2 regions of the Neobacillus sp. NPDC097160 genome follow, and region 2 is predicted to be linked to the other one. Evidence: riboswitches for the same ligand, from Rfam matches in the RefSeq annotation. Region 2 holds a riboswitch; the other holds the start of a gene.
The links. A riboswitch is a leader RNA that binds a small molecule or an ion and turns the genes downstream of it on or off. The one in region 2 is predicted to bind glycine.
Positions count from the first base shown of each region.

Region 1: another riboswitch for glycine. It lies ahead of gcvT (glycine cleavage system aminomethyltransferase GcvT); the one in region 2 lies ahead of ACIQXV_RS00250 (amino acid permease).

Region 1 covers NZ_JBIWDU010000003.1:6,830-22,278, forward strand. The annotation lists gene ACIQXV_RS04300 (hypothetical protein) at 1-118, shown strand, start outside; gene comGF (competence type IV pilus minor pilin ComGF) at 75-542, shown strand; gene comGG (competence type IV pilus minor pilin ComGG) at 539-913, shown strand; gene ACIQXV_RS04315 (YqzE family protein) at 978-1,163, shown strand; gene ACIQXV_RS04320 (YqhG family protein) at 1,216-2,007, opposite strand; gene ACIQXV_RS04325 (DEAD/DEAH box helicase) at 1,985-3,673, opposite strand; glycine riboswitch at 3,874-3,961, shown strand; gene gcvT (glycine cleavage system aminomethyltransferase GcvT) at 4,238-5,341, shown strand; gene gcvPA (aminomethyl-transferring glycine dehydrogenase subunit GcvPA) at 5,363-6,709, shown strand; gene gcvPB (aminomethyl-transferring glycine dehydrogenase subunit GcvPB) at 6,702-8,162, shown strand; gene ACIQXV_RS04345 (rhodanese-like domain-containing protein) at 8,263-8,646, opposite strand; gene ACIQXV_RS04350 (lipoate--protein ligase family protein) at 8,842-9,678, shown strand; partial or broken gene ACIQXV_RS04355 (ribonucleotide reductase N-terminal alpha domain-containing protein) at 10,014-10,802, shown strand; partial or broken gene ACIQXV_RS04360 (vitamin B12-dependent ribonucleotide reductase) at 11,146-12,918, shown strand; gene ACIQXV_RS04365 (urease accessory protein UreH domain-containing protein) at 13,101-13,835, shown strand; gene copZ (copper chaperone CopZ) at 13,983-14,189, shown strand; gene ACIQXV_RS04375 (heavy metal translocating P-type ATPase) at 14,272-15,449, shown strand, end outside.
Region 2 covers NZ_JBIWDU010000001.1:27,084-42,532, forward strand. The annotation lists gene ACIQXV_RS00220 (sugar-binding protein) at 1-1,172, shown strand, start outside; gene ACIQXV_RS00225 (nitroreductase family protein) at 1,397-2,059, opposite strand; gene ACIQXV_RS00230 (beta-glucosidase family protein) at 2,496-4,754, opposite strand; gene ACIQXV_RS00235 (PadR family transcriptional regulator) at 5,380-5,706, shown strand; gene ACIQXV_RS00240 (permease prefix domain 1-containing protein) at 5,703-6,356, shown strand; gene ACIQXV_RS00245 (histidinol-phosphatase HisJ family protein) at 6,502-7,299, opposite strand; glycine riboswitch at 7,572-7,673, shown strand; gene ACIQXV_RS00250 (amino acid permease) at 8,048-9,430, shown strand; gene ACIQXV_RS00255 (LutC/YkgG family protein) at 9,626-10,345, opposite strand; gene ACIQXV_RS00260 (LutB/LldF family L-lactate oxidation iron-sulfur protein) at 10,342-11,775, opposite strand; gene ACIQXV_RS00265 ((Fe-S)-binding protein) at 11,846-12,562, opposite strand; gene ACIQXV_RS00270 (FadR/GntR family transcriptional regulator) at 12,754-13,479, opposite strand; gene ACIQXV_RS00275 (TetR/AcrR family transcriptional regulator) at 13,692-14,222, shown strand; gene ACIQXV_RS00280 (DMT family transporter) at 14,367-14,735, shown strand; gene ACIQXV_RS00285 (NAD(P)/FAD-dependent oxidoreductase) at 14,967-15,449, shown strand, end outside.

The DNA of each region.
Region 1 (15,449 bases), on a different contig from region 2:
GGTAGAATACAAAATCATTTGGAATGAAACAGAATCGTTAGGTCAAAAGGAGGTGTGTGTAAACGTTGAAAAAAATGCATTCCTTCCAGAATCGAAAGTTTGTGGTGTCCTCGAATGAAAAAGCTTTTACCCTAATCGAAGTACTGATCGCTTTTTCAATCTTTGCCACTATTATTTTCTTTATGGCACCTATTTTTCAAATTATCCTGAACACGAAAGGGAATGACGCAGAACTACAAGCGATGGAGTGGGAAGTCTTTTCCAGTCAAATGAAAAAGGAGATCCGGCTGTCCACACGTGCCGTAGTAGAATCGGGCCGTTTAATCCTTACCAAAGATACAGAAACTGTTCAAATTGAAATGTATGGGTCCAACTTAAGAAGACGTGTGAACTCAACAGGGCACGAAATTATCCTCCAAAACGTATCGCAATCCACCTTTTCGATCATCAATAGTGCTGTTAAGATAACCGTTACAGACACTAGGGGAAAAGAATATGTCGTCACATGCTATTCGTTAGTGAATTGGTCTGGTGGAACATGAAAAATAATCAACAAGGATTTACCTACCCGCTAGTTTTGTGCTTACTTATCATTTTTCTGCTATTTTTCTCCATGCATATTGAACAATTGCTAACTGAAAGAAAAATGGCCCATGAAACGGCAGCAATCCTCCAACAGGAATATTATTTTCTTTCATCAGTAAAGAAAGTGGAGTTGCTGCAACAAACTGGAGGAATTCCTGCCAAGGGAACGCTCATTTATGTAAATGGAACCATGGATTACCAAGCCGAAACGCCGTCCGGATCTAACCAGAAGGTAAATTTTACGCTATGTCTAAAATCTGGCGAAATTATTACAGGACGCGGCTTTTTTGATTTAAAGTCAAAGAAAATGGTCAAATGGGTAAATTGAAATACCCGTTTGAAAAAACAAAACATGGATATACTTTTAAGTGTAAGAAAAGGCAGGTGTGTCCGTGAAAACAAATGATTATGTTAAATACATGACCCAAACCATTGTAAAATATGCTGACCAGCCGAAGGATGAACGCAAACGGCTGCGTATTGAAAGAAAGCAAAAAAAGGCTGATTTTTGGTATAGATGGTTTGGAATTCTACCCTATATCCTTTATTCTGAAGTGAAAAAGAAACGGAAAATGTGAGGAAACGATTTAGGATATTTAAAAATCCATTACACTGTAATGGATTTTTTCTTTATATTGCTTTTTCCGTCAAATAGAAGAGCCCGCCATTGATGAAGGAGATGTTTATTTTTGGTTCGTATTGTTCTTGTAGAGCCTTTTTTTCTGTCTCGTAGCTTTCATTTTCATCTTCTACGTCCTCATAAAAATGATCTAACAGCTGCAAATCCTGATCCCACCGCTTCCGTGCATCATAAGCCCATGAATGGTCTTCTTCAGAAATTATTGATTGTAAATACGTTTCGATTCTTGACATGCCGCTCTTTGGTTTTACCAATGGCGATAATGTAAAGGAATAATCGGGAATTTTGGGGGTCAGCGGTATTTGCATTAATCGGTCGTGAAAGTCCTCAACCATTTGACCATTAATTAGCTGTAAGCCGATTGATTTAAAAACATCCCGCTTACGGTCACATTGATAGGAAATCTTAACATTCATGCATAACCACGGCAGCAAGGGAGTTTGGCTGCCGAGCTTGCGATGATTCTCATAAAGGCGAATATAACTGGCGAGATTTTTTGTTGATTCAAAAATTTGATGCAGACGTGGCGAACCAAAGTGGATCGTTTCGCCCTTGATATGATCGGGGGCTAATCCCTTATTCGTGATGAAGGTAAGCCGCATTGGATTTGGAACTCCGCCAGTTTTTTCTAAATAGTGCCAGTAAAATGGCCTGTTCATCAGTTCTTTATCCAGTTCAATTGTTAACTGGACAGTTAAAAAGCCTGGTTTATTTTCAAGTATTAGGCATTCATTTGCCTTAAAATAATTCAAAAGAAAATTATGAATTTCCTGCTGCTGCATGTGAATCCCCTTCCTTCATGGATTGAGCAAATTCAATCATCGATGATAAATTCTCCATTTTTATTCTCATTTCGCCTTCAGATGCGGATTGTCCAAAAATATCAATCAAATGATCTTCAATGTTGCCAAATTCCAGTTTTGTTAAGATATCATCAAGCTCACCAATTACTTTTTCAAATAAATGGATCTTTTCATAAAGGAGCTTTAAGATATGTTCTTCCACAGTATTCTTGATGGCAAAATTGTAGATCATGACATCCTTTTCCTGTCCGAGACGATGGATTCGGCCAATTCGCTGCTCGAGCCGCATTGGATTCCATGGTAAATCAAAATTAATGATATGATTACAAAACTGCAAATTAATTCCTTCACCACCAGCTTCTGTCGCAATCAACACCTGGGCGTGCTTTTGAAACAATTCCCGCATCCAGTCCTTTTTCCCGCGTTTAAAGCCGCCGCGAAACGGTACAGAAGAAATCCCATGCTGTTTTAAAAACCATTGCAGGTACATCTGTGTGGCTCGATATTCGGTAAAAATAATGACTTTATCATTTACTTTTTGAATCAATTCAAGTGCTTTTTCTGCTTTTGAATTTTGCTGGACGGCTTCTACCTTTGAAATTAAAAACTGAATTTGCTCCTCGAAAGCACGAGTTGGATTTTCCCTTTTTTGAAGCATATTTTTCAGAGTATAAAAAACTGCTTCCCTGCTGCTGCATGCCTCCCGTTGCAGCGTCATCACCGAGAAAGCACTAGTCTGAACCCAATCACCCTCATTTTTAAGCGTGTTTATCGCCTCATAAAGCTCTTTTTCAGGAGACGTGAATTTAATCGGAATTGTTTCCACATGGCGTTTCGTCCATTCAATTCCTGTATCAGCGCGGCGGTTGCGGATCATCACCTTGTTTACTAATTCTTTTAAATGCTCATCATCATTTAAAGACCGCGCATCACGTTTGTATTTCTCATAAAATGAAGTCTCACTGCCTAAATGCCCGGGTTTTAGCAGAGAAACTAGATTAAAGATTTCTTCGATTCGGTTTTGAATCGGTGTGGCTGTCAATAGTAAGCAAAATTTCTTTTTAAGATTCTGGACAAATTCGTAGTTTTTCGTTTTGTTATTTTTTAATTTATGTGCTTCATCAATGATGATGAGATCATAGTCTTGTTTATAGATAATATCTCGATGTGGGTTTCGTTTGGCTGTATCAATCGATGAAACGACAACATCACACTGTTCCCATACATAACTTTTCCTTTGGGTAATCGCAGGGATAAAAAATTTGCTATTCAGTTCAATCGCCCATTGGGTGACCAAGGAAGCAGGGACAAGAATCAAGACCTTTTTCACTAATCCGCGAATCATGTATTCTTTTAAAATTAATCCAGCCTCAATGGTCTTCCCAAGTCCAACTTCGTCCGCTAGGATGGCTTTTCCATTCATGTTTTCAATTACTTGTTTTGCTGTTTCGAGCTGGTGGGGAAGGGGGGTTAAATTAGGCAAATGATCTGTGGCTTGCAAGCCCTCGAATTCCGGTATCACCAAATGTTTTTCAACCCCGATTGCCAGCTTAAATAGCTCCCAATTCCCCCATGGACCATCGTTGTCAATTCTATGTAAAAAATCATCCTGCCAAGAGGAATCAAATTCAATTTCGACCGACATCATTTCAGCTCCTTTTCATATATTCATCTATCCTCAGTCACCAGATTTATGCGCTTACAGTTTTCTAATAAAGTTATTGCTCAATGTGTTGTTTTAATGGTAGGATGATAATAGCTTTGAAAGTTTTTAAATATTTTAATAAGGTAAATTACTTTATAAGTATAATTAGTATGACCAAATTGGAAAATATTATAATGCGAATGACAACAAGGGGAGAGACTACCGTTGTAGCGCCGAAGGAGCAAGCAGAAATGTGAATCTCTCAGGCAAAAGAACTCTTGTTTGACGCAGCTCTGGAGAGCGCTGCCCAATATAGGCAGCCACCAAAGGGGAAAACCATTTTTTGGTAAACTTTCAGGTGCAAGGACAGAGACCTTCTTTTATCCAAAGGGGGGCTTCTGTCCTTTTTTATGGTCTTTTTAGAATGATCATCCATCTGTTTGTTTTTCTAGAAGGAAGTATGGATAATAATTTTGCATGATTTTGGTAATGGGTTCAATCTCTTTTAAAGAGTCATTTATAACAAATAATGAACAAGTAAAAGATTGAAGGGGGACTTTATTGATGACTGGATTAAAACGTACTCCGCTTTTCGATGTGTATAAAGAAAATGGGGGGAAAACCATCGATTTTGGCGGATGGGAGCTGCCTGTCCAATTCTCAAGCATAAAGGAAGAACATGAAGCAGTCCGCAATCGTGCAGGCTTGTTTGATGTATCCCATATGGGTGAAGTCGAAGTCAAAGGATCTGACAGCTTAAGCTACTTGCAAAAAATGATGACAAATGACATTTCAAAAGTAAAAAATGGCGGTGCCCAGTATACAGCTATGTGCTTCGATAACGGCGGTACAGTCGATGATTTACTCGTCTATAAAATCGAAGACGACCATTATCTTTTGGTTGTAAATGCATCCAACATTGAAAAGGATTATAAATGGCTTGAAGAGCATGTAGAAGGTGATGTCACAATTGAAAACCTTTCAGAAAAAACAGCTCAGCTGGCTATTCAAGGGCCGCTTGCTGAAAAAGTCCTGCAAAAGCTTGTGACTGGAACAAATTTAAGTGATATTGGCTTTTTCAAATTCCAACAAAAAGTAAACGTAAATGGCAAAACGGCACTTGTATCTAGAACTGGTTATACCGGTGAAGATGGTTTTGAGGTGTATTGTGACGCAAAAGATGTTGTCGAATTATGGAGAGCCATTTTAAAAGCCGGTGAAGAGGAAGGTGTGCTTCCATGTGGATTGGGGGCGCGTGACACACTCCGATTTGAAGCGAATTTAGCCCTTTATGGCCAAGAGCTTTCACCAGAAATTTCACCGCTGGAAGCAGGTATTGGCTTTGCAGTGAAATTAAATAAAGAAGGCGATTTTATTGGCAAAACTGCTTTAAAACAGCAAAAAGAAAGTGGCTTATCAAGAAAATTAGTTGGGATTGAAATGATTGACCGTGGAATCCCTCGTCATGGATACCCTGTTTATATCGGTGAGGAGCTAATCGGCGAAGTAACTACCGGTACGCAATCACCTACTTTAAAGAAAAATATTGGCCTTGCCCTTATTAAGACGGAATTTACCGGGCTTGAATCTGAGGTTGAAGTTGAAATTCGTGGAAAACGTTTAAAAGCTGCAGTAGTTCCAACACCTTTTTATAAAAGAGAAAAGTAAAACATGAAGGGAGTTAGGTTTATGAAACATCGCTATTTACCTATGACTGAACAAGATAAGAAGGCTATGCTTGAAACGATTGGTGTTTCTTCAATTGATGAACTGTTTAGCGATATCCCTGAAAAAGTAAGGTTTAAGGGTGAGTACAACATTAAAGCGGCTAAGTCCGAGACTGCGCTAATGAAAGAGCTTTTTATGTTAGCAGACCAAAATGCTGACCTTAAACGAAATGTATCATTCCTGGGCGCTGGTGTTTATGATCATTACATGCCTGTTATTGTTGATCATGTAATCTCTCGTTCTGAATTTTATACTGCCTATACACCATACCAGCCGGAAATTTCTCAAGGCGAGTTGCAAGCAATTTTTGAATTCCAAACAATGATTTGCGAATTAACTGGAATGGATGTGGCGAACTCCTCGATGTATGACGGTGGAACGGCTCTTGCAGAGGCAGCAATGCTTAGTGCCGGTCATACGAAACGGAAAACAATCGTTGTTTCAACTGCGGTTCATCCTGAGTATCGTGATGTCCTTAAAACATATGCAAAAGGTCAAAATCTTGAAGTAGTAGAAGTACCTGTAAAAGATGGTGTAACAGATATTGAAGCGTTAACGGAATTAGTACATGATGATGTTGCAGCAGTAATCGTCCAATACCCAAATTTCTTTGGCAGAATCGAGCCGTTAAAAGAGGTTGAGGAAATCATTCATGCTAATAAAGGGATGTTTGTAGTTAGCAGCTATCCGCTATCCCTTGGTGTTTTGACACCTCCAGGAAAATTTGGTGCTGATATTGTTATCGGTGATGCACAGCCGTTCGGAATTCCAACTGCCTTTGGCGGCCCACACTGTGGATATTTTGCCGTAACGAACAAATTAATGCGGAAGGTACCAGGACGTCTTGTAGGGCAAACAGTAGATGATCAAGGACGTCGTGGATTTGTATTAACACTTCAAGCACGTGAACAGCATATCCGTCGTGAAAAAGCGACATCAAATATTTGTTCAAACCAAGCGCTCAATGCCCTTGCAGCATCTGTCGCGATGACAGCTCTTGGTAAAAAGGGTGTCCGTGAAATGGCTGCAGCCAATTTACAGAAGGCACATTATGCAAAAACTGCTTTTAAAGAAGCTGGATTTGAAGTCGCTAATGATGGCTATTCCTTCAATGAATTCGTTGTAAAATTAAACAAACCGGTTAAAGAAATAAATCAAAAACTGTTACAAAAAGGAATCATCGGGGGCTATGATTTAGGTCGTGACTATTCAGAGCTGTCTAACCATATGCTGATTGCCGTAACAGAACAGAGGACGAAGGAAGAAATCGATACTTTAGTGAAAGAATTGGGGGATCTGCATGCATAATCAAGACCAAGCGCTCATTTTTGAAGCTAGTACACCCGGACGAATCGGATACAGTCTTCCAGAAATGGATGTACCGGAATTAGATATCAGCACTCTTCTTCCAGCGGGGTTCCTTCGGATAGAAGAGCCTGAACTTCCTGAGGTTTCAGAGCTTGATATCATGCGCCACTATACGGCTCTTTCAAAAAGGAACCACGGCCTGGACTCAGGATTTTATCCATTAGGTTCATGTACGATGAAATACAATCCGAAAATTAATGAAAATGTTGCCCGCTTTAATGGATTTGCCCATGTGCACCCACTTCAGGACGAGAGCTCTGTCCAAGGTGCACTAGGCCTGTTATATGACTTGCAGCAGCATTTGATTGAAATTACCGGAATGGACGAAGTGACATTACAGTCAGCAGCAGGTGCACATGGGGAATGGACTGGATTAATGTTGATCCGTGCCTACCATGAAGCAAATGGAGATCTAAACCGTACAAAGGTAATTGTTCCTGATTCAGCACATGGTACAAACCCTGCATCTGCCACAATCGCAGGTTTTGAAACGGTAACAGTTAAATCAACGGATAAGGGTCTTGTTGATCTTGAGGATTTACGTAGGGTTGTTGGGGAAGATACGGCTGCCTTAATGCTAACCAATCCAAATACGCTTGGACTATTTGAAGAACATATCCTTGAGATCGCTGAAATTGTTCACGATGCCGGAGGAAAAGTTTATTATGACGGGGCAAACCTAAATGCTGTCCTTTCAAAAGCCAGACCTGGCGACATGGGATTTGACGTTGTGCACTTAAATCTTCATAAAACCTTTACTGGTCCACATGGTGGCGGCGGCCCTGGTTCTGGTCCTGTCGGTGTAAAGTCAGACCTTATACCATACTTGCCAAAACCAATTATTTCGAAGCGTGGCGAGGAGTTTGTACTTGATTATGATCGTCCACAATCCATTGGCCGTGTGAAGCCGTTCTACGGGAACTTCGGCATAAACGTTCGCGCTTATACGTACATTCGTTCCATGGGTCCTGATGGTTTAAAAGCAGTAACGGAGTATGCGGTATTAAATGCCAACTACATGATGAGAAGATTGGCTGAACATTATGATTTACCATTTGATAAACATTGTAAGCATGAGTTTGTCCTAAGCGGCAAACGTCAGAAAAAATTAGGTGTCCGCACATTAGATATTGCGAAACGCCTGCTTGATTTTGGCTACCATCCACCAACCATTTACTTCCCGTTAAATGTGGAAGAGTGTATCATGATTGAGCCGACAGAAACAGAATCAAAAGAAACGCTTGATTCCTTCGTCGATATCATGATCCAAATTGCCAAAGAGGCTGAGGAAAATCCTGAGGTTGTCCAGGAAGCACCACATACAACTGTAGTTGGCCGCTTGGATGAAACTATGGCAGCACGTAAACCAGTTTTAAAATACCAAAGAGCTTGATATGGGAAGAAAGGTCAGATTCGAAAAATGAATCTGATCTTTCTTTAGTTTGGAAACAAAAAAAGCTCCGGGAACATCCCCGGAACCTTTAGAGTCATCATTATTTTTTCGTCTTTACTTTACCAGACCACTTTTTGAACCCGCCTTGAAGCTGGGTAAGGTCCTTATAACCTCTTTTGTGTAAAAATTGGGCGGCACGTGCACTGCGCATCCCGCTTTGGCAATATAGGTAAACTGGCATGTCCTGTCGAATTTCCTTAATGCGCATTTTCATTTGTGACATTGGGATATTACGTGCTCCCAGAATATGACCGCCATCGAACTCATTCGCTTCACGAACATCTATAAGTTGTGCCTTTCTGTATCCCGAACGGAATTCTTCTTCAGTTACCGTTTTAACAATCCTCTTCTGATAGAAATAGGTAAAAACGGAGTAAATAATAACTGCTGCGAGAATAATTAATAAAACATAAAGTGAACTCAACTTCTTTTTGCTCCTTTCAAGCTTTCCTGCACTAGTTTTTATTATATAAGTCATTCCGATAAAGATAAAGATGAATAGTAAAAAATCTTTTCATTTTTGTCTAATAACATTATATCAGAAACAGCTTATTTTGAAATCATATCAGATTTTGGTAGACTTAAACTCGAGACAATTTTATAAAAATGAGGTTTTCGAATGAAAAAAGAAGTTTGGCGTTTTATTGACTCTGGAAATTGTTCACCATCCTTTAATATGGCATTAGATGAAGCATTACTAGATTGGCATAGCGAGGGAAAAATCCCTCCCGTCATCCGTTTCTATGGCTGGAATCCTCCAACCTTGTCTGTAGGGTATTTTCAAAAGGTTGAAAAGGAAATTGACATGGAGGCCGTGAAAGCGCACGAGCTGGGGTTTGTCAGGAGACCTACAGGGGGGCGCGGTGTTCTCCATGAGCATGAGCTTACATATAGTGTCATCGTTTCGGAAAATCACCCAAAAATGCCAAAATCTGTTACCGAGGCCTATCGTGTTATTTCAGAAGGAATCTTAAAAGGCTTCCATCATTTAGGACTTGAAGCTTATTTTGCCGTGCCAAAGACAGCTGAGGAACGGGATGCATTGAAAAATCCCCGCTCCGCTGTATGCTTTGATGCACCGAGCTGGTATGAGCTGGTTGTAGAGGGAAGAAAGGTAGCGGGCAGTGCGCAAACAAGACAGAAAGGTGTTATTCTACAGCACGGTTCGATTCTATTGGATTTAGATGAGGACAAGTTGTTTAGCTTGTTTAAATATTCAAATGAACGTGTTAAGGATCGGATGAAGAAAGCATTTAAGGATAAAGCGGTTGCCATCAATGCTATAAGCCCAAGGAGGATTACCCTCGATGAGGCGAAAGAGGCTTTTTATAAAGGGTTTGCTGAAGGACTAAATATAGATCTTGAACCATATCAGCTAACAGAAGAAGAAACCGCATACGTTCAAAAAATAGCTAAAGAGCGCTATGAAAGTGAAGAATGGAATTTTAAAAGGTAAAGTGGAGCGGCTGCAATGCCGCTTTTTTCTTTTTATTGGTTATTCCTTAAAAAAAAGAGGCAAGCCTCGAAATTTGTTGAATTTTCCTGTTTTAGGGCGAAAAACAAATAATAGCTTTTGTTTTCTCCCAAATCTAGTTTATTTTAAGTTTGACAAAATAAATGTTATTTGCTCATCATACAATATGTAGTGGTGTCGAAAATATTTTTGGTACTATATATTGATTTTTTATGTTTATCTATGTTAACGTTATGTTTATTAAGACAACTAGATATAGCATAAACTTACTAGAATCATACACAATAGAGAGATTTAATATTGAAGGAGTTGTTCTCATGTCTGTAGTTTTTAGACAAAAAATGAATATTGATTTTGAAAGGTTGAATGAGGATATCCGCCTGTTCCCCCAAGTGCACCCGGTTACCCCAGATATGAAAATAACTCACAAGGGTGTTTCACGTTTGGTCATGCTAGACCGATACACCTTCAAAGACACAGCAAAAATAACCCTCACAAATGGCGACTTTGTTGTTTTAACGATTAAGGAAGATCCGAAATTTCCAGCACGAGGATTAGGAACCATCATGGAAATTGATTGGGAAAATAAAAAGGCTAAGGTTTTGATTGAAGAGGAGTTTAGAGGAGCGCTAGATAATCCTGAGGAAACAAGCACTGGAATCATCGTTCGTTCTTTAGATGTCATTGAAAAGCCCCTGGAGCTCTTCTACGAGCAAATTGCGAAGCGTAATGCTACAGGTCTTGCATCTGTTGAAGAAACGGAAGAGAAGCGCCGAGAGTGGGCAGATAAGTTTTATCAGGAACTGGTTAATTTGAATTTTATTCCTGCAGGACGGGTTCTGTACGGGGCCGGGGCAAATACTGATGTCACATATTTTAATTGCTACGTAATGCCTTTCGTACCAGACTCACGTGAAGGCATCTCTGACCATCGTAAGCAGGTAATGGAAATCATGAGCCGCGGCGGCGGTGTCGGTACAAATGGCTCAACATTAAGACCTCGTAATACCTTGGCTAGAGGCGTAAACGGAAAATCATCCGGATCGGTTTCATGGCTGGATGATATTGCGAAATTAACGCATTTGGTTGAGCAAGGTGGATCCCGTTAACTACTCCAACGGCGGGATTAAAATCTCGTGAATTGCTGGAACACCCTTAGAGCCTTATCAACCACAACGTGACTGGCAACGGTGAGCGTGAAGGTTTGAAAATGATAAGGATTTGGGCAATCAGCAGCGAAGCGTCTCTGGAAACGGAGATGAACGTTCAACGACTATTGAAATTTCCTAAGGTTAATCACTATGGAAAGAGTAAACTGTTATTCTGGTAACAGAATATCGGGGCGCGAGACAAAGATTTTTATCTTTGATGATATAGTTCTGATCTCATGTGAAAGCATGAGAGCTAGGCAGAAATGACCTAGCCGCTCAATTTTGAGTAGTAACAAAACAGCGTGGAGCCCAAATGATAATGCTAGCAGATTTTCATCCGGACATTATTGAATTCATTATTTCTAAAATGCAAAATCCTAGAATTCTACGATTCTTAATTGAAAATACAAATGATGAAACGATTAAAAAACATGCAAAGGATAAGCTAAAACTGACGCCATTAACCCTTCAGGAAACGGCAATGTACCAGGGAATCGTGAATTACAAAAACATCCCAGGCTATGGTGGTTTTGATGAAAATATTATTGCCGATGCAGAAGAAAAATTAGCAACCGGTGGTTATTACACAGTTCATAATCCTGATTTCCTAACTGGAGCTAACATTTCCGTTTGTTTAACAAAGGAATTTATGGAAGCTGTTGAAAATGATGGTGAATATGAGCTTCGTTTCCCATATGTTGAGCACTACAACGAAGAGGAAATGAAAATCTACAACGAAGAATGGCATCAAGTTGGTGACGTTCGTGAGTGGGAAAAACTTGGTCACAAAGTGCGAGTATACAAAACAATCAAAGCTAAAGAGTTATGGAATTTAATTAATATTTGCGCGACCTACTCAGCAGAGCCAGGAATATTTTTCATCGATAACGCTAACGACATGACAAATGCTAAAGCATATGGACAACAAGTCGTTGCAACAAATCCGTGTGGAGAACAACCACTTGCACCATTTTCAGTCTGTAACCTTGCTGCTGTTAACCTTGCAGAAATGGCGGACAAGGAAACAAAAACTGTTGATTTTGAAAAATTAAAGAAAACTGTCGCTGTTGGCGTGAGAATGCAGGATAACGTCATTAACGCAACGCCATACTTCTTAGAAGAAAATAAAAAACAAGCTCTTGGTGAGCGCCGTGTCGGTCTAGGAGTAATGGGTTTACACGATTTACTGATCTACTGTGAAACTGAGTATGGTTCGCCTGAAGGAAATAACCTAGTTGACCAAGTATTTGAAACAATTGCAACGACAGCTTATAGAACTTCAATTGAATTAGCTAAAGAGAAGGGAAGTTTCCCATTCTTAAACGGAGAAACAAGAGAAGATACAGACCGTTTAAGACAAGCTTTCATAGAAACAGGCTTTATGAAAAAAATGCCAGAAGATGTACGTCAATCGATTTTAGAAAATGGAATTAGAAATTCCCATTTGCTAACTGTGGCACCAACTGGATCCACTGGAACAATGGTTGGCGTCTCAACAGGATTAGAGCCTTATTTCTCATTCTCTTATTTCAGAAGCGGACGTCTCGGAAAATTTATCGAGGTAAAAGCAGATATCGTGCAAGAATATTTAGACCAGCATTCAGAAGCAGATGCAGACAATCTTCCAAACTGGTTCGTAACAGCGATGGAATTGGCACCAGAAGCTCATGCAGATGTCCAATGTGTCATTCAACGTTGGATTGACAGCTCAATCAGTAAGACTGTCAACGCACCAAAAGGCTACAGTGTAGAACAGGTGGAAAAGGTTTATGAACGACTCTACCGTGGCGGTGCTAAAGGTGGTACTGTCTATGTCGACGGATCACGGGATTCTCAAGTATTAACTCTCAAAGCTGAGGAAAATACAAACGAACAATTATCAATGTTTGATGATAAACCAAAGCAGCATGTCGTCCTTGTTGATACAATTACTGACCTACGATCAACAGATGTAACAATAGGTTCTGAGGTTGGAAACACTTGTCCTGTCTGCCGCAAAGGAAAAGTAAAAGAAATGGGTGGCTGTAATACTTGTACCAATTGTGGTGCACAATTGAAGTGCGGTTTATAAAGCTTTCTAGGGGATGGAGATTATTTTCCATCCTCTTTCCTATTTAGAATATTTCTAACGGTTTGCATGATATAAATAGATTGAATTTACGACTATTATTTGAACAATCAAGCATCTTCACACGTTCTTCATCCTATTATGTTATCGTAAATCTAATACAACATTACAGGGTGAGCATGCATATGTACAATTTATTTAGTCAAATAAGTTCTTTCTTAAGTAAACCGTTTCTGGAAGTGGCAAATAGTTTAGAATCCTGGCCTATTGTATTTGCATTAATATTAGGGCTTGTCGGAGCGCTAGCCCCCTGTCAGCTTACAGGCAATATCAGTGCGGTTACACTTTATGGAAACAGTTCGATTCAAAAGAAAATTGTCTGGAAAGATGTTTTCAGTTTCATCTTGGGTAAAATAGTGGCCTTTTCTCTATTAGGTGGATTAGTGTGGCTGCTAGGCAAAGGCATTGAACAAAATCTAATCCTTTATTTTCCTTGGCTCCGGAAGATTATGGGCCCTATCTTAATCATTGTGGGATTTTATATGTTAGGTTTTATAAAATTAAGAGGAACTATAAATCTATTTAAGCAATCCAAGGAATACAAGCGGGAAAATCGATTCGGTTCTTTTATGCTCGGATTTAGTTTTTCTTTAGCATTTTGTCCGACCATGTTTATTTTGTTTTTTGTAACGTTAATGCCAGTGGTCCTGTCAAGCCCATATGGTTTCATTCTCCCGTCCATTTTTGCCCTTGGAACAGCCTTACCGCTCTTAATTGTCATTTTTATCATTTGGTATCTTGGCGGAAGTGGAGTGCTTATGAAAAAGGGGAGGAAATTTGGTACCTTTGTGCAGCGGCTGGCGGGAATTCTTATGTTACTTTTGGGAATATTTGATACAATAACTTATTGGTCTGCGTGAGATCAACATTGTGAACAAATTTCGAAAAGGTAAAGAAATTATTAGAAAAATATTACTCAACTTCTTTACATAGGGTAGGGGGGTATGGTAAGATACTTTTATAGAAGTTTACATTAATTAATTTTCACGAAGAAAGGTTGGTTTTTTATGGAGAAGATTACACTAAACGTTCAAGGGATGTCTTGCGACCATTGTGTGAAGGCAGTAGAAGGAAGTGTTGGAGGGTTAAATGGAGTTGCTGCTGTTAAAGTAAACTTAAAAGCAGCTACAGTAGATGTAGAATTTAACCAGCAACAGGTTACATTGGATCAAATAAAAGAAACCATCGATGACCAAGGTTACGATGTGAAATAAGTTGTTAAACGACGTGCTGCCCTGTTAGCACGTTCTTTTTCCTAAAATATATACCTATATGGGGTATTAGGAGTTGACTTATATGAGTCATAGTTTAAAAGAAACAAATTTACAAATCTCCGGGATGACCTGTGCGGCTTGTGCAACAAGAATTGAAAAAGGCCTAAACAAATTAGCTGGTGTGGAGTCAGCGAATGTTAATCTCGCCTTGGAAAAATCCGCAATTAAATATGACCCTTTGCAAATAAATGTCGATGATATTGAAAAGAAAATTAGGGATTTAGGGTACGAGGTTGTCACGGAGAAGACAGAGCTTGACATTACCGGAATGACTTGTGCCGCCTGCTCAGCAAGAATTGAAAAAGGGCTAAATAAATTAGAGGGTGTCCTCAAGGCAAATGTGAATTTGGCACTTGAAAAAGCAACAGTTGAGTTCAATGGCTCAGCCCTTTCAACTGCCGACATAATAAAAAAGATCGAAAATCTAGGTTATGGGGCAAAGCTTATAGAGGGAACAAAAGACACGAGTGACTATCGTGAAAAAGAAATTGCCAAACAAACGAAAAAGCTCATTTTTTCCGCCATCTTGTCGTTGCCCCTTTTATGGGCAATGGCTGGCCACTTTTCGTTTACATCATTTATTTGGGTACCTGAAATATTTATGAATCCTTGGTTTCAATTACTATTGGCTACTCCCGTCCAGTTCTTTATCGGAAGCCAGTTTTACATCGGTGCGTATAAGGCGCTTAAGAATAAGAGTGCCAATATGGATGTACTTGTAGCCTTAGGTACTTCAGCAGCCTATTTCTACAGCCTTTATCAAGCCATCTTGACACTTAGCGGAAAGGTTCATATGGTGGAGCTTTATTTTGAAACGAGTGCAGTATTAATTACCTTGATTATTTTAGGAAAGTTGTTTGAAGCAAAAGCAAAAGGCCGTTCATCTGAAGCCATTAAAAAATTGATGGGACTCCAGGCGAAGACTGCTGTCGTCGAACGGGGAGGATTGGAGCAGGAAATTCCCCTTGAGGAAGTAGTCGTTGGCGATATCCTTCATATTAAACCAGGTGAAAAGATTCCCGTCGACGGGATCATTATCGATGGTCAATCTGCAATTGATGAGTCAATGTTAACCGGTGAAAGCGTTCCTATTGATAAAAAGATTGGGGACCCTGTGATCGGTGCCACCATAAACAAAAATGGCTTTTTAAAGATCGAAGCTGCAAAGGTTGGCAGAGACACAGCATTAGCACAGATTAT
Region 2 (15,449 bases):
ATACAAATACCTCATTAAAGACTTCTAATGAGGGAGGTACAAATGGTGATTACGACTTTACAATTACGACTAAAACCACTGATAAATCTGTGGTTCAAAAGGCAGCTATTAATTTAGTTCCTGTCACTGATATACAGCAAGCGGCAACGGAGCCAACGATTGATGGTGAGGAACACGAAGGTGAATATCCTGATCATGATATTGATTTAAGTCGGTTATGGGAAGGATCAGTACCAACCTCTTCTATGGACGCGTCCGGTCATGCCAAAGTGAGTTGGTACAAAGATGCATTATATTTCTACGTTAACGTTCAAGATGATCTGTTAGGTACTGTCTTAGATAAGGACGATGCAAAACGTCACTGGAGAACGGATTCTGTAGAAATTACCATCGACCCGCAAGGAAATTCAGAAAATACGTCTTCAACCTTTAAAGTCGGTGTTTTCCCAACAACGACTGAACATAAGCCTGCGGCCTACCGCGATGCTGATAACTATCAGGGTCCAATCGAACTGACTGCTCCAGGAATGGAAATCGCATCAAAAATTAACGAAGAGAATTATAATGGGTATACGATGGAAGTGAAGATTCCTTTCTCTGTATTACCTGCAGCAGTTGACCCTGAAAAGTTTGCCTTTAATATTTTCGTCTATGATTCAGATACCAAGGACAAAACAGGGCAAACCCGCCTCGGTTGGTCAACATGGGGTGGTGTCCAAGGAGATCCGTATCGCTGGGGCCATGGAAAGTTAAAAGACTACCACCCGGATGTGAACTTGCCGCAACAACCGAAAGAACCTATTATTCCAATGGATGTTGCGAAAAGTGTTTTATCACCACAATCTATCTTACAGTCCTCTCTGAATGGAGTTCCACTAGCCAGCGGAGTGGCACTTGAGAAAGATAGTCTAATGATGGTCGGAAAACCAAAAGTGAGTCAAAAGACTGTCAATGTGAAGCTCAAAGCTAAAATACCTGGGACCGCAAACGTGTTTCTGTGGTCAAATAAACAAATTTTAGACAAGAAATCAATCGATTTTGAATCTAATAAGCAAGCTGAAGTGGTATTGCAATATCCTACTGACAAATTAACAGAAACTACCTATGTGCTTGTTTCTTATGAAACAAAAGATGGCAAAACAATGAGTTTATCTTATCCGATAGGAAATTAATTTATCACAAATTCCCTTGGCCGATTATTTATAGCCAGGGGGATTTTTCTATATCAGGGTGACCATGGGGACGGTTCTGCTGGCTTTTTTCCGCAATGAAAAAGACCATGAGAACCGTCCCCGCGGTTTTTCATCGTAGAATCCAGGTGCCTATTCACAGCCCAAACAGTAAAAACCAGCTTGGATGACTCCAAGCTGGTTTCGTCTTTTGGATAATTTCTTACTTATTCAGATGGCATTTCGTTGAAGAATACTACATCTTCAATTGGAAGACGGGTAGTCGGATGTCCTGGTTTTGCTGCTTTTCCCATCGCAATGAGCATTACAGGCACATATCTTTCGGCAATTCCGAAAGCTTCAACAAATCTTGCTTTATCGTACCCTCCCATTGGAACTGTATCATACCCTTTGGAACGGGCGACAAGCATGAGCTGCATGGAAATTAGTCCGCCATCCGTATAGACGATTTGGCGAGCTGTTTCAGGCGGCAAGCTTGAGTACGTTCCGGTCGTACGCTCGATGAATGATGTAGCCGTATCCTCCGGCATAAAGCCTGCTTCCACGGCCTGTCCATAAATTTTTTCAGCTTTCTTATAGCTTTCTACGTCACCTAGCACAGCAATAACAGCAGAAGCTTCCACTACCTGTTGTTGGTTAAATGCGATGGGTAGAAGCTTTTCTTTCAACTCTGGCGTATCAATGACTAAAAATCGCCATGGCTGAAGGTTTGAAGACGATGGAGCCAATGTTGCCAGCTCCAGTATTTCGGTCATTTCTTCGCGAGAGATGTGCACCGTTGGATCATATGCCCGAACAGAACGACGTTCCCGAACCACATCGATGAACGATTGCTGTTCGATTTTTTCAAGCGTTTGTAAGTTTGTCATCATGATGCCTCCTAGTAATCAATTAATCGTTTCTATTAAGAAATTCATTTATGGCAAGGGTTACGAACTCTTTGTGTTTAAAATTTCATCTACTACTATTGTTCGCATGATACAAATTTACATTACTTATTTTACATCGTATTGTCAAAAATTATGATTCTTACTACTAGGATGGTATAAGGGATTAGGATACTTGCCATAGAATTCAATTGAATATAAGGGATTCTTGTTTCTTTAAAATAATAACTCCATGTGGACTGGATGGAAGCAACAAACGATTCCTCATTTTGGTTTAGGGGATCTGGAATGTTACAGCTATTAGAATTTGAACAAAATAGAAGCTGGCGAAAAACAAGATGTTTTTCGCCAGCTCTTTACTTTTTAGACAACCCCTATTTTACAATCCTTTTTTCACTTTCATTATAAAAGGACTACCTTATTTACTATGACCCGCTGGAGTCCGCACCTTGATTGAATCAGTCAAGGTAATGTTGTTAGAAGAGTTGCCAACGTACACTTTGTACTCGCCATCTATAGTTTTCCATGCATCAGCACTGGAATCCCAGATGGACAGTGGGTGATTGCTTGCTGCTGGGTCAATGGTAATAGTCACACGTTTCTTTTCACCTGGTTTCAGCCAGACTTTTTCAAATCCAACAAGCCGTTTAGGCGGTTCGTTGGCAACTTCAGGCAGACCTAAGTAAACTTGCGGTACTTCCGCACCTGCTGCTTTTCCGGTATTTGCTACAAAGAAGGATACCTGAATTTTCTTAGTCCCGTCCGTTGTCTTCGGCGTAACAACTAGTTTAGAGATGTCAAAGTTGGTATAAGACAAACCATGACCAAACGCAAAAAGAGGCTTGATTCCTTGTGCATCGTACCAGCGGTAACCCATTTCCAAACCTTCAGAATAGTACACTTGCGGGATCTCTTTGCCCGTGCTGTCAAGTACACCTTGATTAACGCCTGGATAGCGATCTTCCGTACTGGTTGGTGTGTCCGCTTTGGAAACCGGATAGGTCACTGGAAGCTTTCCGGATGGGTTGGCGAGCCCAAATAACAAGTTAGCGACAACATTGCCGTCCTCCTGACCTGGATTCCATGCTTCTAAGATAGATGGGACTTCATTAACCCATGGCATAAGTACAGGATCACCATCTTTAAGAACTAAAGCCGTTTTCTTGTTCGCTTCTGTCACAGCTGAAATCATTTCATCCTGGTTGTCAGGCAATGACAAGCTAGGGCGGTCACGGCCCTCGCTGGTTACTACACCAGCCATGAGGATGACGATGTCCGCATTCTTAGCCGCAGCAACAGCTTCGTTAAGATTGCTATTGTCATTAGCCACTGTTACCTTGGTAATCGCTGCGCTAGAGCCTAGTTTATCTAAAGTATTTTGAAGTCCCTGTAGAGGTGAAACGGTATATAGCGGACTTACCCGCGAACTGCCGCCTCCTCCTGCAACCGCTGCGTCAACATAGGTTGACTTACCGATTAAGACAATAGAATGAACCGATGGGTTGAGCGGAAGCAGGTTACCCTCATTCTTCAGCAATACGGCTGTCTGTTCTGCAATTTCGCGCGCTTTCGAACCGTTCGTCTCAGCATCGATCGTCCCCCGTACAATCGGACGGTCGAAAATTCCATATTTGAACATTTGGACATATCGGCGACTGAGAGCTTGGTTAACGGTATCCATCGTTAAGCTGCCATCCGCAAGTGCGGCATTAATGTTGGCATTGTTGAAGAATCGGGCACTCTGCATTTCAAAATCCAATCCGGCGTTAAGCGCTGGGGCAGTCGAATGGGTAGCACCAAAGTCAGATTGAACGTACCCTTTGAATCCCCACTGATCGCGCAAAACGGTATTCAACAGATACTCGTTCTCACAGGCATAGGTTCCGCTTACCCGGTTGTAGGAACACATAATGGAACCAACGTTGCCATCCTTTACTGACATTTCAAATGGGAGCAGGTAAAGCTCGTGAAGAACTTTCTCATCGACATTAACGTTCACTGACATGCGGTTTTGCTCTTGATCATTGAGTGCGTAATGCTTTGACATGGCAATAATATCATTATCTTGGATACCCTGAATTTCTTTAGAAGATAAAACACCAGCAAGATAAGGGTCTTCACCCATGTATTCGAAATTGCGGCCATTCTCGCCTAAGCGTGCAAGATTCATGCCTGGTGCTTCGAGTTCGTGCAGCCCAAGCGTACGGGCCTCACCACCCATTAGGTCACCGAAAGCGTAGGCAAGACTGGGGTCAAAACTGGCTGCCAGTCCAATTGCAACAGGTAATGCAGTCGCCTTATCCTGCGGGCTGCAGTCACCGCCGCCTAGACCTACAGGACCATTGGTAATTCTAAACGTTGGGATCCCGAGTTCAGGGATTCCAGGAACGTGCCTGCCTGGGCTTCCGCATTCAGGCAGCTCCGGGATTGCTCCACTTTTCCCCGCAAGCTGTTGGATTTTCTGGTCAAGCGTCATTGCATTGATAAGTAGTCCGGTACGTTTTTCAGGCGAAAGCGACGTATCCATCCAAGGCAGCTGGGATGAAACAGCGGCCTGTTCAGCGTTCACCTGTGTTGGCTGTGCAGAAAATGCCCCGCCTGCAATAGCTGCGACAGCTACACTCGATACAAATGAAGACCACACAAGTTTCTTGAATTTTTTTCCTACTTTTAACACCTTACCAACCTCCCCAAATTGGAATAAAGATTTTACTTTTTACCCACTCTTCACCTCCGTACTAGTTTTCATGAAAGCGCTATCTAAAAGATGTCAATCTCATTATAATGAACCATCTCAAGATTACATTTGTGATATTTTTATAATTTTTTGTAAAAAATCTATCTGACTATTGAAAAAATTAAAAATGATTATTTGGTAATAGGAAATATTTCTTATTCTTAAATGGTTAAAAGAGGACAATCCATTTGGTTTAAATGAGGAAATCAAAATAATCATCTTTAATTGTATGGATAGTGGAAAAGAAGATGAAGTTCCAGAATACGTGGTTGAAGAGTTTCATTTTGACGACATGTTTTCAACCGCTTATTACATATTTTGTGACGCTTACGACATAAATCGGAACACTTATGACCTTTTTTCAAAACTTACGACATTTTGCTGGATATTAATTGGGAATCACCTAACTTGAATGGCTCTAAGTCGTACTTTCCTCCACTTACGACATAACTTTGTCCACTTACTACCGTCCCCGTCGAACTTCGCGGAACTCTTCTGCTAAACAGCATTGTATAACAAGGTACATTGTTATACAATGTTATTAGCAATATTTGGAGGAGATTTTATGGATAGGGAATTGCTGAAAGGGAGCATTGAGATTCTCTTGCTGTCTTTGTTAGTCGAGAGTGACTGTTATGGTTATGAAATGACCAAGAAGTTGCGCATTTTAAGCGAGGATGCCTACCACATGAATGAGGGTACTTTATATCCGGCCTTAAAACGGTTAGAAAATAAGGAATGTGTGACATCCTACTGGAGCCAGCAGCCTGATGGAACTAGACGGAAATATTATTCTATTACCGAAACGGGGCATAAACTGCTTTCGGAAAAGCTCAAGAACTGGAAGCAAATCAATGCGTTAATTGATCGAACGTTAGGAGGATTAGCATGAATGAACTGGAGCGATATCTACAACAGATCTTAGCTGACTTGCCTCAGGAAGAGAGGGAGGAAATGCACGAGGAGTTATATGCCCATCTTGTCGAGCATATGAACGACTTAATGATTAAGGGGTATTCTGAAGAAGAGGCTGTGCACCAGGTAATCCAATCCTTCGGAAATGAGCAAAGCTTAAATCAGGAACTGAAGAGGGCTATGTTTCCTTGGTTGAAGATTGTCCGTTTTGTCTGGAGCGTCATCTTTGTCACCGCGTTTTTATGCCTTGTCTCGTATTCTGCGATGGAATTTTATCATCCGGAATTTTCTAATACTATCCCGGCTGAAAGTGTGGTAGGAGGATTTTTTATCGTCGTGTTTATGGCTGGGGCAGCCGAAGCGATATATGAGGCGATTAACCAGCAGTTCAATACGAAGTGGCTTCGCAACCCGTGGCTGTTCTTTTTTGTACCATCTTTGCTCGTTGGAGCGATCCAGTCTCAATCATTGATAAACCACCCGGACCAATATCCGGATGGTCTATGGCTTGATTTGTTCGCTATCCCGATCGGGGCGTTTGCTTATCTAATTGCAAGACAGATTTTTACCTTGCTGTTCTGGAACAAGAATCAAACAAAGAACAAGCGAAGGACGTTGATTCGCTGAAAAATTCCGGTGCCTGATCAGGCACCGGATTGTGTCGGAGGACTATGGGACGGTTCCTATGGTCTCCACTACCCTCATTAAAAAGCCATGAGAACCGTCCCCGTGGTCCTCCCTCCAGGGCGCTTGCGCTTTTCCTTCCAGGCTGTCAATCACCAAACATTTTTATTGCTATTGGTTTCCTTTGTTCAAACTTATAAATATAGGTAAATCCACATTCCCTCGCTATGTTATAGGCCTCTATCAGATTGGCTCCAACGGTTTCGGCTTTGTGCGAGTCTGATCCGATGGTTAAAATCTCTCCGCCCAACTCCTTGTATAGTTGAATAATATTCATGGATGGCAGTGTCTGTTTCAAGCCAGATCTGAGACCTGAAGTATTGATTTCAATCCCAATATTCCGTTCGATGGCCTTTTTTAAAATTTGGTGTATAATTTCCTGATAGTCTTCAAATTGATAGATTCCATACTCTTTATAGCCATAGCGCTTCATTAAATCTAAATGGGCGATCACATCTATGTCGGCTGCTGACACCATTTTATACAATTCTTCAAAATAAAGCTGGTAGGCTTGTTGATTATGTTCTTTGAGTACAATTCGGAGCTTTTGGTTGTTTATATTATGGACGGAGCCTAAAATGAAATCTAGATTTAGGTGTTTAAGAGTTTGGTCATATTTATCCGTTAAAAGATGGGGCTCACAAAGTTCTATCCCGGCTTTTACTGTTAATTGGCCGCGAAATTTCTCCTGACAATACCGAAGCTCACTAAAATATTTATTAAAATCCATGTGACCATAGGTTGGTGCAAGCGGATTAACCGAGAAATGCTCAGTAAAGCAAATCTCTTTAATATTATTTTCTATTGCTTTCAAACATACTTCTTCCATCATGGCAGTGGAGTCAAATGAATTGTTTGTATGATGATGATAGTCCATTAAGTACACAATATTTCCTCCTAAGAGATTCTGATACTATCTATCTTTCATTAAAATTAGGTGTTTGGCAACTATGAAGGTTCTTATGAAGACCATGGGAAGCCCATGGGGACGGTTCTTGTGGCCCACACAGACCTCAATAAAAGCCATGAGAACCGTCCCTGTGGTTCTCAAGAAGGAATTTTCGGAATTTTCCCGATAATAAATTGACAATGGAATTATTATGTGAGAATATCGATTTATGAATCCGCTTTCAATGATTGACATGTGAATAGTTACGGATGATTGTATTGGGAGAGAGTGACTAGTATCGCCGCCGAAGGAGCAAATTCCATAAAATCCTTGGAATAAATCTCTCAGGTAAAAGGAACCAATACATGACGTAGCTCTGGAGAGTGCATATTTCGTTATATGCCACCAAAGGGGACCTGCAATTTTTGTGGGAGAAACTTTCAGGTAAAAGGACAGAGAGGGTAGAAACATACCCTTCTTCTGTTCTTTTTTTGTTTGTGAAATCCTGCCATTAACCGATCAGCGAAATGGAACATTTTCTGTGAAAAGGAGGAAATAAAAAAACTACTCATTGTAGGAAACCATTTCTTTAGATTTTTCTACTTAGGCTGATAAGTTTGACAAAGAAGATTAAGTTTAATCGCACTAAATTCTAAAGTGGTTTGACAGAATTTATATCAAACTTTTAATTTGTAATGGTTAGAACAATGTCACAAATCCTAAAAAGGAAAAGAGGGGTAAACACATGCAGGAACAAAAATTAGCAAGAGGCCTAAAAAACAGGCACGTACAATTAATTGCCATTGGCGGGGCAATCGGGACTGGATTATTCCTTGGGGCAGGAAAATCAATCCATCTAGCGGGGCCATCCATTTTATTTGCTTATCTGATTACAGGTATCATTTGTTTTTTAATTATGCGCTCACTAGGAGAACTGCTTTTAAGTAATTTAAACTATCATTCTTTTGTTGACTTCGTACAAGACTATTTTGGTAATATGGCAGCCTTTATCACCGGATGGACCTATTGGTTTTGCTGGATTACGATTGCAATGGCGGACTTGACAGCAGTTGGAATTTATACGCAGTTTTGGTTTCCGAGTGTACCACAGTGGATGCCTGGATTAATAGCAGTTGTTATATTGTTGATGATGAACCTTGCAACCGTAAAACTTTTTGGCGAAATGGAATTTTGGTTTGCATTGATTAAAGTTATTGCGATTGTATCTTTAATTGTGATCGGCATCTTTATGATTATTAAGGGTTTTTCCACAAATTCAGGACCATCCAGTTTCACGAATTTATGGAGCCACGATGGGATGTTCCCGAATGGCATGAATGGATTTATCCTCGCATTCCAAATGGTCGTGTTTGCGTTTGTGGGAATTGAACTTGTCGGCCTCACTGCCGGGGAAACAGAAGACCCGGAAAAGGTTATTCCTAAAGCAATCAATAATATCCCGATTCGGGTTCTCATTTTCTACATCGGCGCACTTATTGTGATTATGAGCATTTATCCGTGGAACGCTATTAAACCGGCGGAAAGCCCATTTGTCCAAGTATTTGTCGCAGTTGGTATAGCGGCCGCGGCCGGTATTGTCAATTTTGTCGTCCTAACATCAGCAGCATCGGCATGTAACAGTGCGATCTTTAGTACAAGCCGGATGGTATACTCACTTGCAAAAAATCAAAGTGCACCTACATCATTTGCAAAACTCACTACACGTAAAGTACCTTCAAATGCTTTGTTCTTCTCAACAGTTGTTATACTTATTGGCGTTGCTTTGAACTACGTCATGCCGGAAGGAGTATTTACTCTGATCACGAGCGTTTCTACCGTTTGTTTTATCTTTATTTGGGGAATTACTGTCGCAGCCCATTTAAAATATCGAAAAACAAGACCGGAATTAGCTAAAGTGAACAAGTTTAAAATGCCGCTTTATCCATTTGCCAATTATTTGATCCTTGCTTTCCTTGCTTTCGTTCTTGTCGTGCTGACCCTTGCGGAAGATACTCGTGTTGCCTTGTTCGTTACACCTGTCTGGTTTATTTTGCTAATTGCCATTTATAAGGTACGGATGATGAAAGCCATTCAGGGAGATCAAGTGAATCAGGAAAAGATTAGCTGAAAATTAAGCGGCAACTCAACATCCATCCTTATAAAAAAATTAAAAAGAAAGCTATTAATAAAAACAGCGTGGAGGCCCTTCATTGATTGGGACCTTTACGCTTTTTATTTGCAGGCTTTTGGTTGTTTATATTATGGACGGAACCTAGAATGAAATCTAGATTTAGTTGTTTAAGTGTTTGGTCATATTTATCCGTTATAAATCGTTAACTACAATATAGGTTGCTTTTACGGGGCCATGTACGCCGACGACGAGATTTAGCTCAATATCAGCTGAGTTGCTTGGCCCGGTGATAAAGTTGATGCAGGAGGCCACGTGTCCTGTTTTTTGATAGACTTCGCGCATTTTCACTGCGGCCTGGGTCATTCTTGGAACGAGCGTGCTTTTTGGAATCAGCATAATGGATGCTTTCGGTAAAAAGCTGACGGTTCTTCCCTTATCTTTATCGCTAAAAAGGACGACTGTACCGGATTCGGCAAGCGTTATTTCGCTAATCGTGATGCCGACATTGGCGTTTTCTGCTTTATTAATATTCTCTTCCCCTAAGGTGTGGTCCCATTCAAACACATCGATCTGTTGGGACGGCCACTCTTTTTTCATTACGGAATCGAGCCCCCACTCAGAGAACCTTTCGTCCTTCCATGTGACAACCGGACCACCACCGCAGTTAGCGACCACATCATTAACCACAGCAGGAAGACCCTGCAAATCAGTTGTAAAAATGTCCGTATGGATTTTTTGGCAATGTTCCTCTAATACAGCTAAAAGCTCATCCTGTGTTGCATCCTTATATACCTCGTGCTGCGGCTGGTATTTCCAGTTTGGTTTTTGAATCTTCGAAGAAATTCGCGGCCGGCCTAGACGGCTGGCAATTTGATTTAAAAGTTTATCCCGATTTTGGATGGTGCCGTTCATGATTCTTTGTCTCCTTTTTCGCGATTAGTAAACCAATCTCTAAATCTCTCTTTATTTGGAGCCGGGAATTCTCGAATATCCGTCCATGCCTTAAGCGGCCCCGGCCCTTTGGAGATTTTGCCTCCTGACGTAAAGGGGTTCATGGCAGCAGGTGCGATTTTTGAACCAATCTTGTAAAGTGTCGGTGATGCGGCACCAAGCCCAAAGGCCTTCATTAATAATTTTTCTGAAACGGGTGCTTTTCCTTCTTTTTCAACAATGACTTCACGGTGTTTATGAAGCAGATTGTGTAACGGAATTTTCACTGGACATACTTCGGTACACGCACCGCAAAGGGTAGAGGCATATGGAAGCTCCTTGTATTCATCATATCCTCCAAGTAATGGCGAAAGAACGGCGCCGATTGGTCCTGGATAGATGGATCCGTAAGAGTGGCCGCCAATATGACGGTAGACAGGACAAACATTGATGCATGCCCCGCAGCGGATACATTGCAGAATCGATTGGAACTCGCTGCCGAGAATGTCTGATCGGCCATTATCGACAATGACAAGATGAAATTCTTCCGGGCCATCGGCATCCAATTCTTCGCGAGGACCAGTTAAAACCGTAATATAGCTCGTTAGCTTCTGCCCGACCGCACTGCGGGTTAACATACTTACGAGAACTTCCATTTCTTCGAAGGTAGGAACGATTCTTTCCATGCCCATGACAGTGATTTGGGTTTTTGGCAAAGCGGTAACCAAATCAGCATTCCCTTCGTTCGTCACTAAACTAAAGGAACCCGTTTCGGCAACGGCAAAGTTACAACCAGTAATCCCAATATCGGCTTTGAGAAATTTCTCTCGAAGGGTGACCCGGGCTTGGGAGGCAAGTTCTTCCGGTTTTGATGTGTTTGTATAGCCAAGTTTGTTCGCAAATACATCGCGGATTTGCTCTTTGTTTTTATGAAGCGCCGGTACCACAATATGTGATGGCGGGTCATGCTCATCGAGCTGGAGAATATATTCGCCAAGGTCAGTTTCGACCACCTCACAGCCTTCTTCTTCCAGCATCCCATTTAAACTGATTTCCTCGGTCACCATTGATTTTGCCTTCACGACTTTTTTGGCCTCTTTTTGCCGGATAATGCCTCTAATATATTCATTGGCATCTTCCTTCGTTTGCGCAAAAAAGACATGACCGCCAAGCTTGGCTATGTTGTCACTTAACTGCTCCAAATAATAATCGAGGTGCTCAAGCACGTGCTGGCGGATTTCCTCGCCATGATTGCGCCAGTCTTCCCAATTATCTAATTCGTCGGTTGTGACAATTTTTCGTTTAACCCCCATACCGTCTTGGGCCCCGGCGATAGCCCCACGCATAAATTGATCATGAATGCCCCGGTCGACACGATCCTTAAACTGTTCCGTGCTAATCTTCATTGCCATATGAATTTCCCCCCATCTATAAAAATATGAAACTCGAATTTCGCTTTTCCAATGATAGTAGAACTGCCTTTTAGCGGCTATTTAACACTTCTGCAATATGCAATACTTTAACCGGTTTTCCTAATCGCTCGATTCGCCCGCCAATATTCATTAAGCAAGCGCCATCTGCCCCAATAAGGTAATCGGCGCCGGTTTCTTCAACATGACATACCTTTTCATCGACCATTTGTTCAGATATTTGAGCATTTTTGACGGAGAAGGTGCCGCCAAAGCCGCAGCATTGTTCTTTACCCGGTAATTCTGTGAACTTTAAGCCCTTTACATTTTTTAATAGAATCATTGGTGGTTCTTTAACCCCCAATAATCGTGTCATGTGGCAGGAGGTATGATACGTTGCCGTTCCTTCAAACGTGGCACCGACATCTTCCATTTTTAAAACCTCCACAATAAATTGTGTCAGTTCATAGGTTTTTTTCGCTAATTGTTTTGCTTTTGGTTCCCAAACAGGATCCCCGGCGAAAATATGCGGGTACTCATGGAACATGAATGCACAAGAGCCGGACGGTGAAACTACGTATTCCGCATCACGAAACGTTTCCATCATTCGTTTCATTGCCTCTTTTGTTTCCTTGATATAGCCGCTGTTATAAGCAGGCTGGCCACAGCATACTTGAGATTCCGGGAATTCCACCTCACACCCAAGTCTTTCAAGCAGTTCAACTGTCGCTTTACCGACATTGCTCTGGAATAAATCGACGATACAAGTAGCAAAAAGTGATACTTTCATTTTTTTCTCCTCTCTAAAATGGTCAACTGGTCATCTGACGACCTAACGATATTGTTATTTTCTATCTTACAATAAAAGCAGTAGGTTTAGGAAGGGCTTTCATAGAAAAGTATGGTCTACGTGTCTAAAAAAAGAGTTCCTAAAAGTAAAGGAACCCTTGTTTTATCTATATTTTTCTGCATTAAAAATTATTAAAGCGCTCTTGTATATTCGTAATATTTTTCCAAAATCGTACCGACATTATCAAGGTGATGAAGCATCTTTTTCCTTGCGGCTTCTTCATCCTGGTTCTTAATCGCTTCATAAATCGCCAAATGCTCTTTATATAACTGCTCGATTGTTGTTTGTTTAGAAAACAGCCAAACCTTGCGCGTTTCACGCATCGTTTCGACCATGAGTTCTGACACATGATTCATTAAGTTCATCAATAGCTGATTCTGTGCGGCTTCAGCAAGGGCTAAATGAAATTCTAAATCAGCTTTTTCACCCAGATCTTCATCCTCTTTTGCATCAAGCATTGTTTCTAGAGCAGCCTCCATCAAGGAAAGATGCTGGTCCGTTCTTCTTTTTGCAGCTGCCGCTGCAGTTCCGCTTTCAATAATCTTCCTTACCTCTAATAATTGGGTGATGTCCTCCTTATTCATTAAAATGGCTGTTGATAATGGAAACGTAATTTGGTCTTTTTCAAATTCCTTTACATAGGTTCCCTCACCTTGCTTCATTTCAATGAGTCCCATCGCCCGTAATGAAGTTAACGCCTCACGAATAGCGGAACGGCCAACCTGAAAGTTCTCAGCGAGTTGCGTTACGGAGTCAAGTTTATCGCCCGGTTGCAGCTGACCTGACCGAATCATTTCATAAATGGCATCGGTAACTTCCTCATAAATCTTTTTTGGTTTAATCTTTTTATAATTCATTGTTTTGGCTCCTTAAAACAATTCATCGACCATGATGCATTTCAATTATATCAAATGAATGTGAATATCCTTCATTTTCACCTTATGTTTTGGTTGAAAGGTCTATGAGCTGCTTTTGTATTCCATGGTTAAATCATCCAATACAGTTAATTAACTTCAAAATATTGTCTAGATACCGTCCGGATGGTATACTTATTGAAGGAGGGATAAATTTGAAAAAGAGGGCTTTAAATGAAGAACTATTGGATGCTGCATCACGCGTTATTAATACAAAAGGCTTTTCTCATTTTTCATTAGCAAATGTTGCAGAAGAGGCAGGAGTTAGCAAAGGCGGACTTCTCCATCACTTCCCTAGTAAGAGGGCGCTAATTGAAGGGGGAATTACGTCTGTCCTTGAAAAGTACACAACGAGTTTAGAACAAAAATCTGCTTTAGATTCAAATCCGGGTCATACGCTTAGAGCTTACATAGATGTATCGCTTAAAGATCCCGAACAAATGGAAGCAGGATTATTAGCTGCCATTGCTACTGACCCCGAACTGCTTAAGCCTGTACAGGATCATTATCTTGTATGGCAAAAACGAGTGGAGGAAGATGGATTAGATCCTGTATTGGCAACTATTATAAGACTTGCTATCGATGGATTATGGTTCTGTGATATGTTTGGATTTGCACCGCTTGAAAATGACTTTCGGGAAAAGGTGCTGGAGGAATTATATTCTTTAACAAGGCAGGATGGTTGATTCTACATCACGTTTTGACAAAAAACTGCATTCTTCTCTATAAATTCCTTTATGATGGCTTTGAAAGGACAATAAAAACCATTGTAAGGGTTTTTTTGTTTAAAGTTAATTAATTATTTCGATTATTTCAGGGGAGTGATCAAAATGGGATGGATTTATCTTATTTTAGGTATTATTGCAGAGGTATTAGGCTCAACATCGATGAAAATATCGGAAGGATTTACAAAGTTAATTCCGTCTATCATGATTTTTGTTTTTTATGGGCTAAGTCTGATCCTCGTTACCTTATCACTCAAAAGTATTGAAGTGGGTGTAGCTTATGCCATATGGGCGGGATTAGGGGTTGCGATTATTACCTTTATCTCCATCTTTTTGTTTCAGGAATCGTTCAACCTTATGAAAGCCATCTCCATTTTATTGATTATTGCGGGTGTCATAGGACTAAATCTTAGCGGAGAGAAAAGTAAGCCGGAAACACAACTACATCAAGTGAAGATGGAAAAGGAAGCATAAATATGCCCTTAAAGCCGGTATTTGCAGACATTCAAATACCGTTTTTTAATGTTCATGCAGGAGAAATGAAATATTGTTATTGCAAAAAAAAGGAGGTGCTGTTATTATTTGTTTAAACCGTCTGGACGGTCTTGGTGTAAGTAGATAACATTTTATATCTACTTTTCAAGAAGCCTGTTTTTTTTACACAACGAATTCAGAATATTGAAAAATGGTAAAAAGGGGGAAATTATGGTAGGTGATCAAAAAATTTATGACATTACCATCATTGGCGGCGGGCCAGTAGGGCTTTTTACAGCCTTTTATGGTGGTATGCGGCAATGCAGTGTCAAGATTATTGAAAGTATGCCTAAATTAGGAGGACAACTAGCGGCCTTATATCCAGAAAAGTATATTTATGATATTGCGGGCTTTCCGAAAATTCAGGCACAAGAATTAGTGGATAGACTGAAAGAACAAGTTTCTCATTTTGATCCAACTGTGTGTTTGGAGGAAAAGGTAATCGATGTTTTTAAAGATAAGGATGAACTTTTTCATATCACAACAGATACCTCCCTTCATTTATCCAAAACCATCATTATTACGGCTGGAGCAGGCGCTTTTAAACCGCGAAAGCTTACAGTCGAAAATGCAGAGAGATTTGAAGGTAGGAATTTACACTATTTTGTAAACGGTATGGAACGATTTGCTAATAAAACCATTCTTATAGCAGGC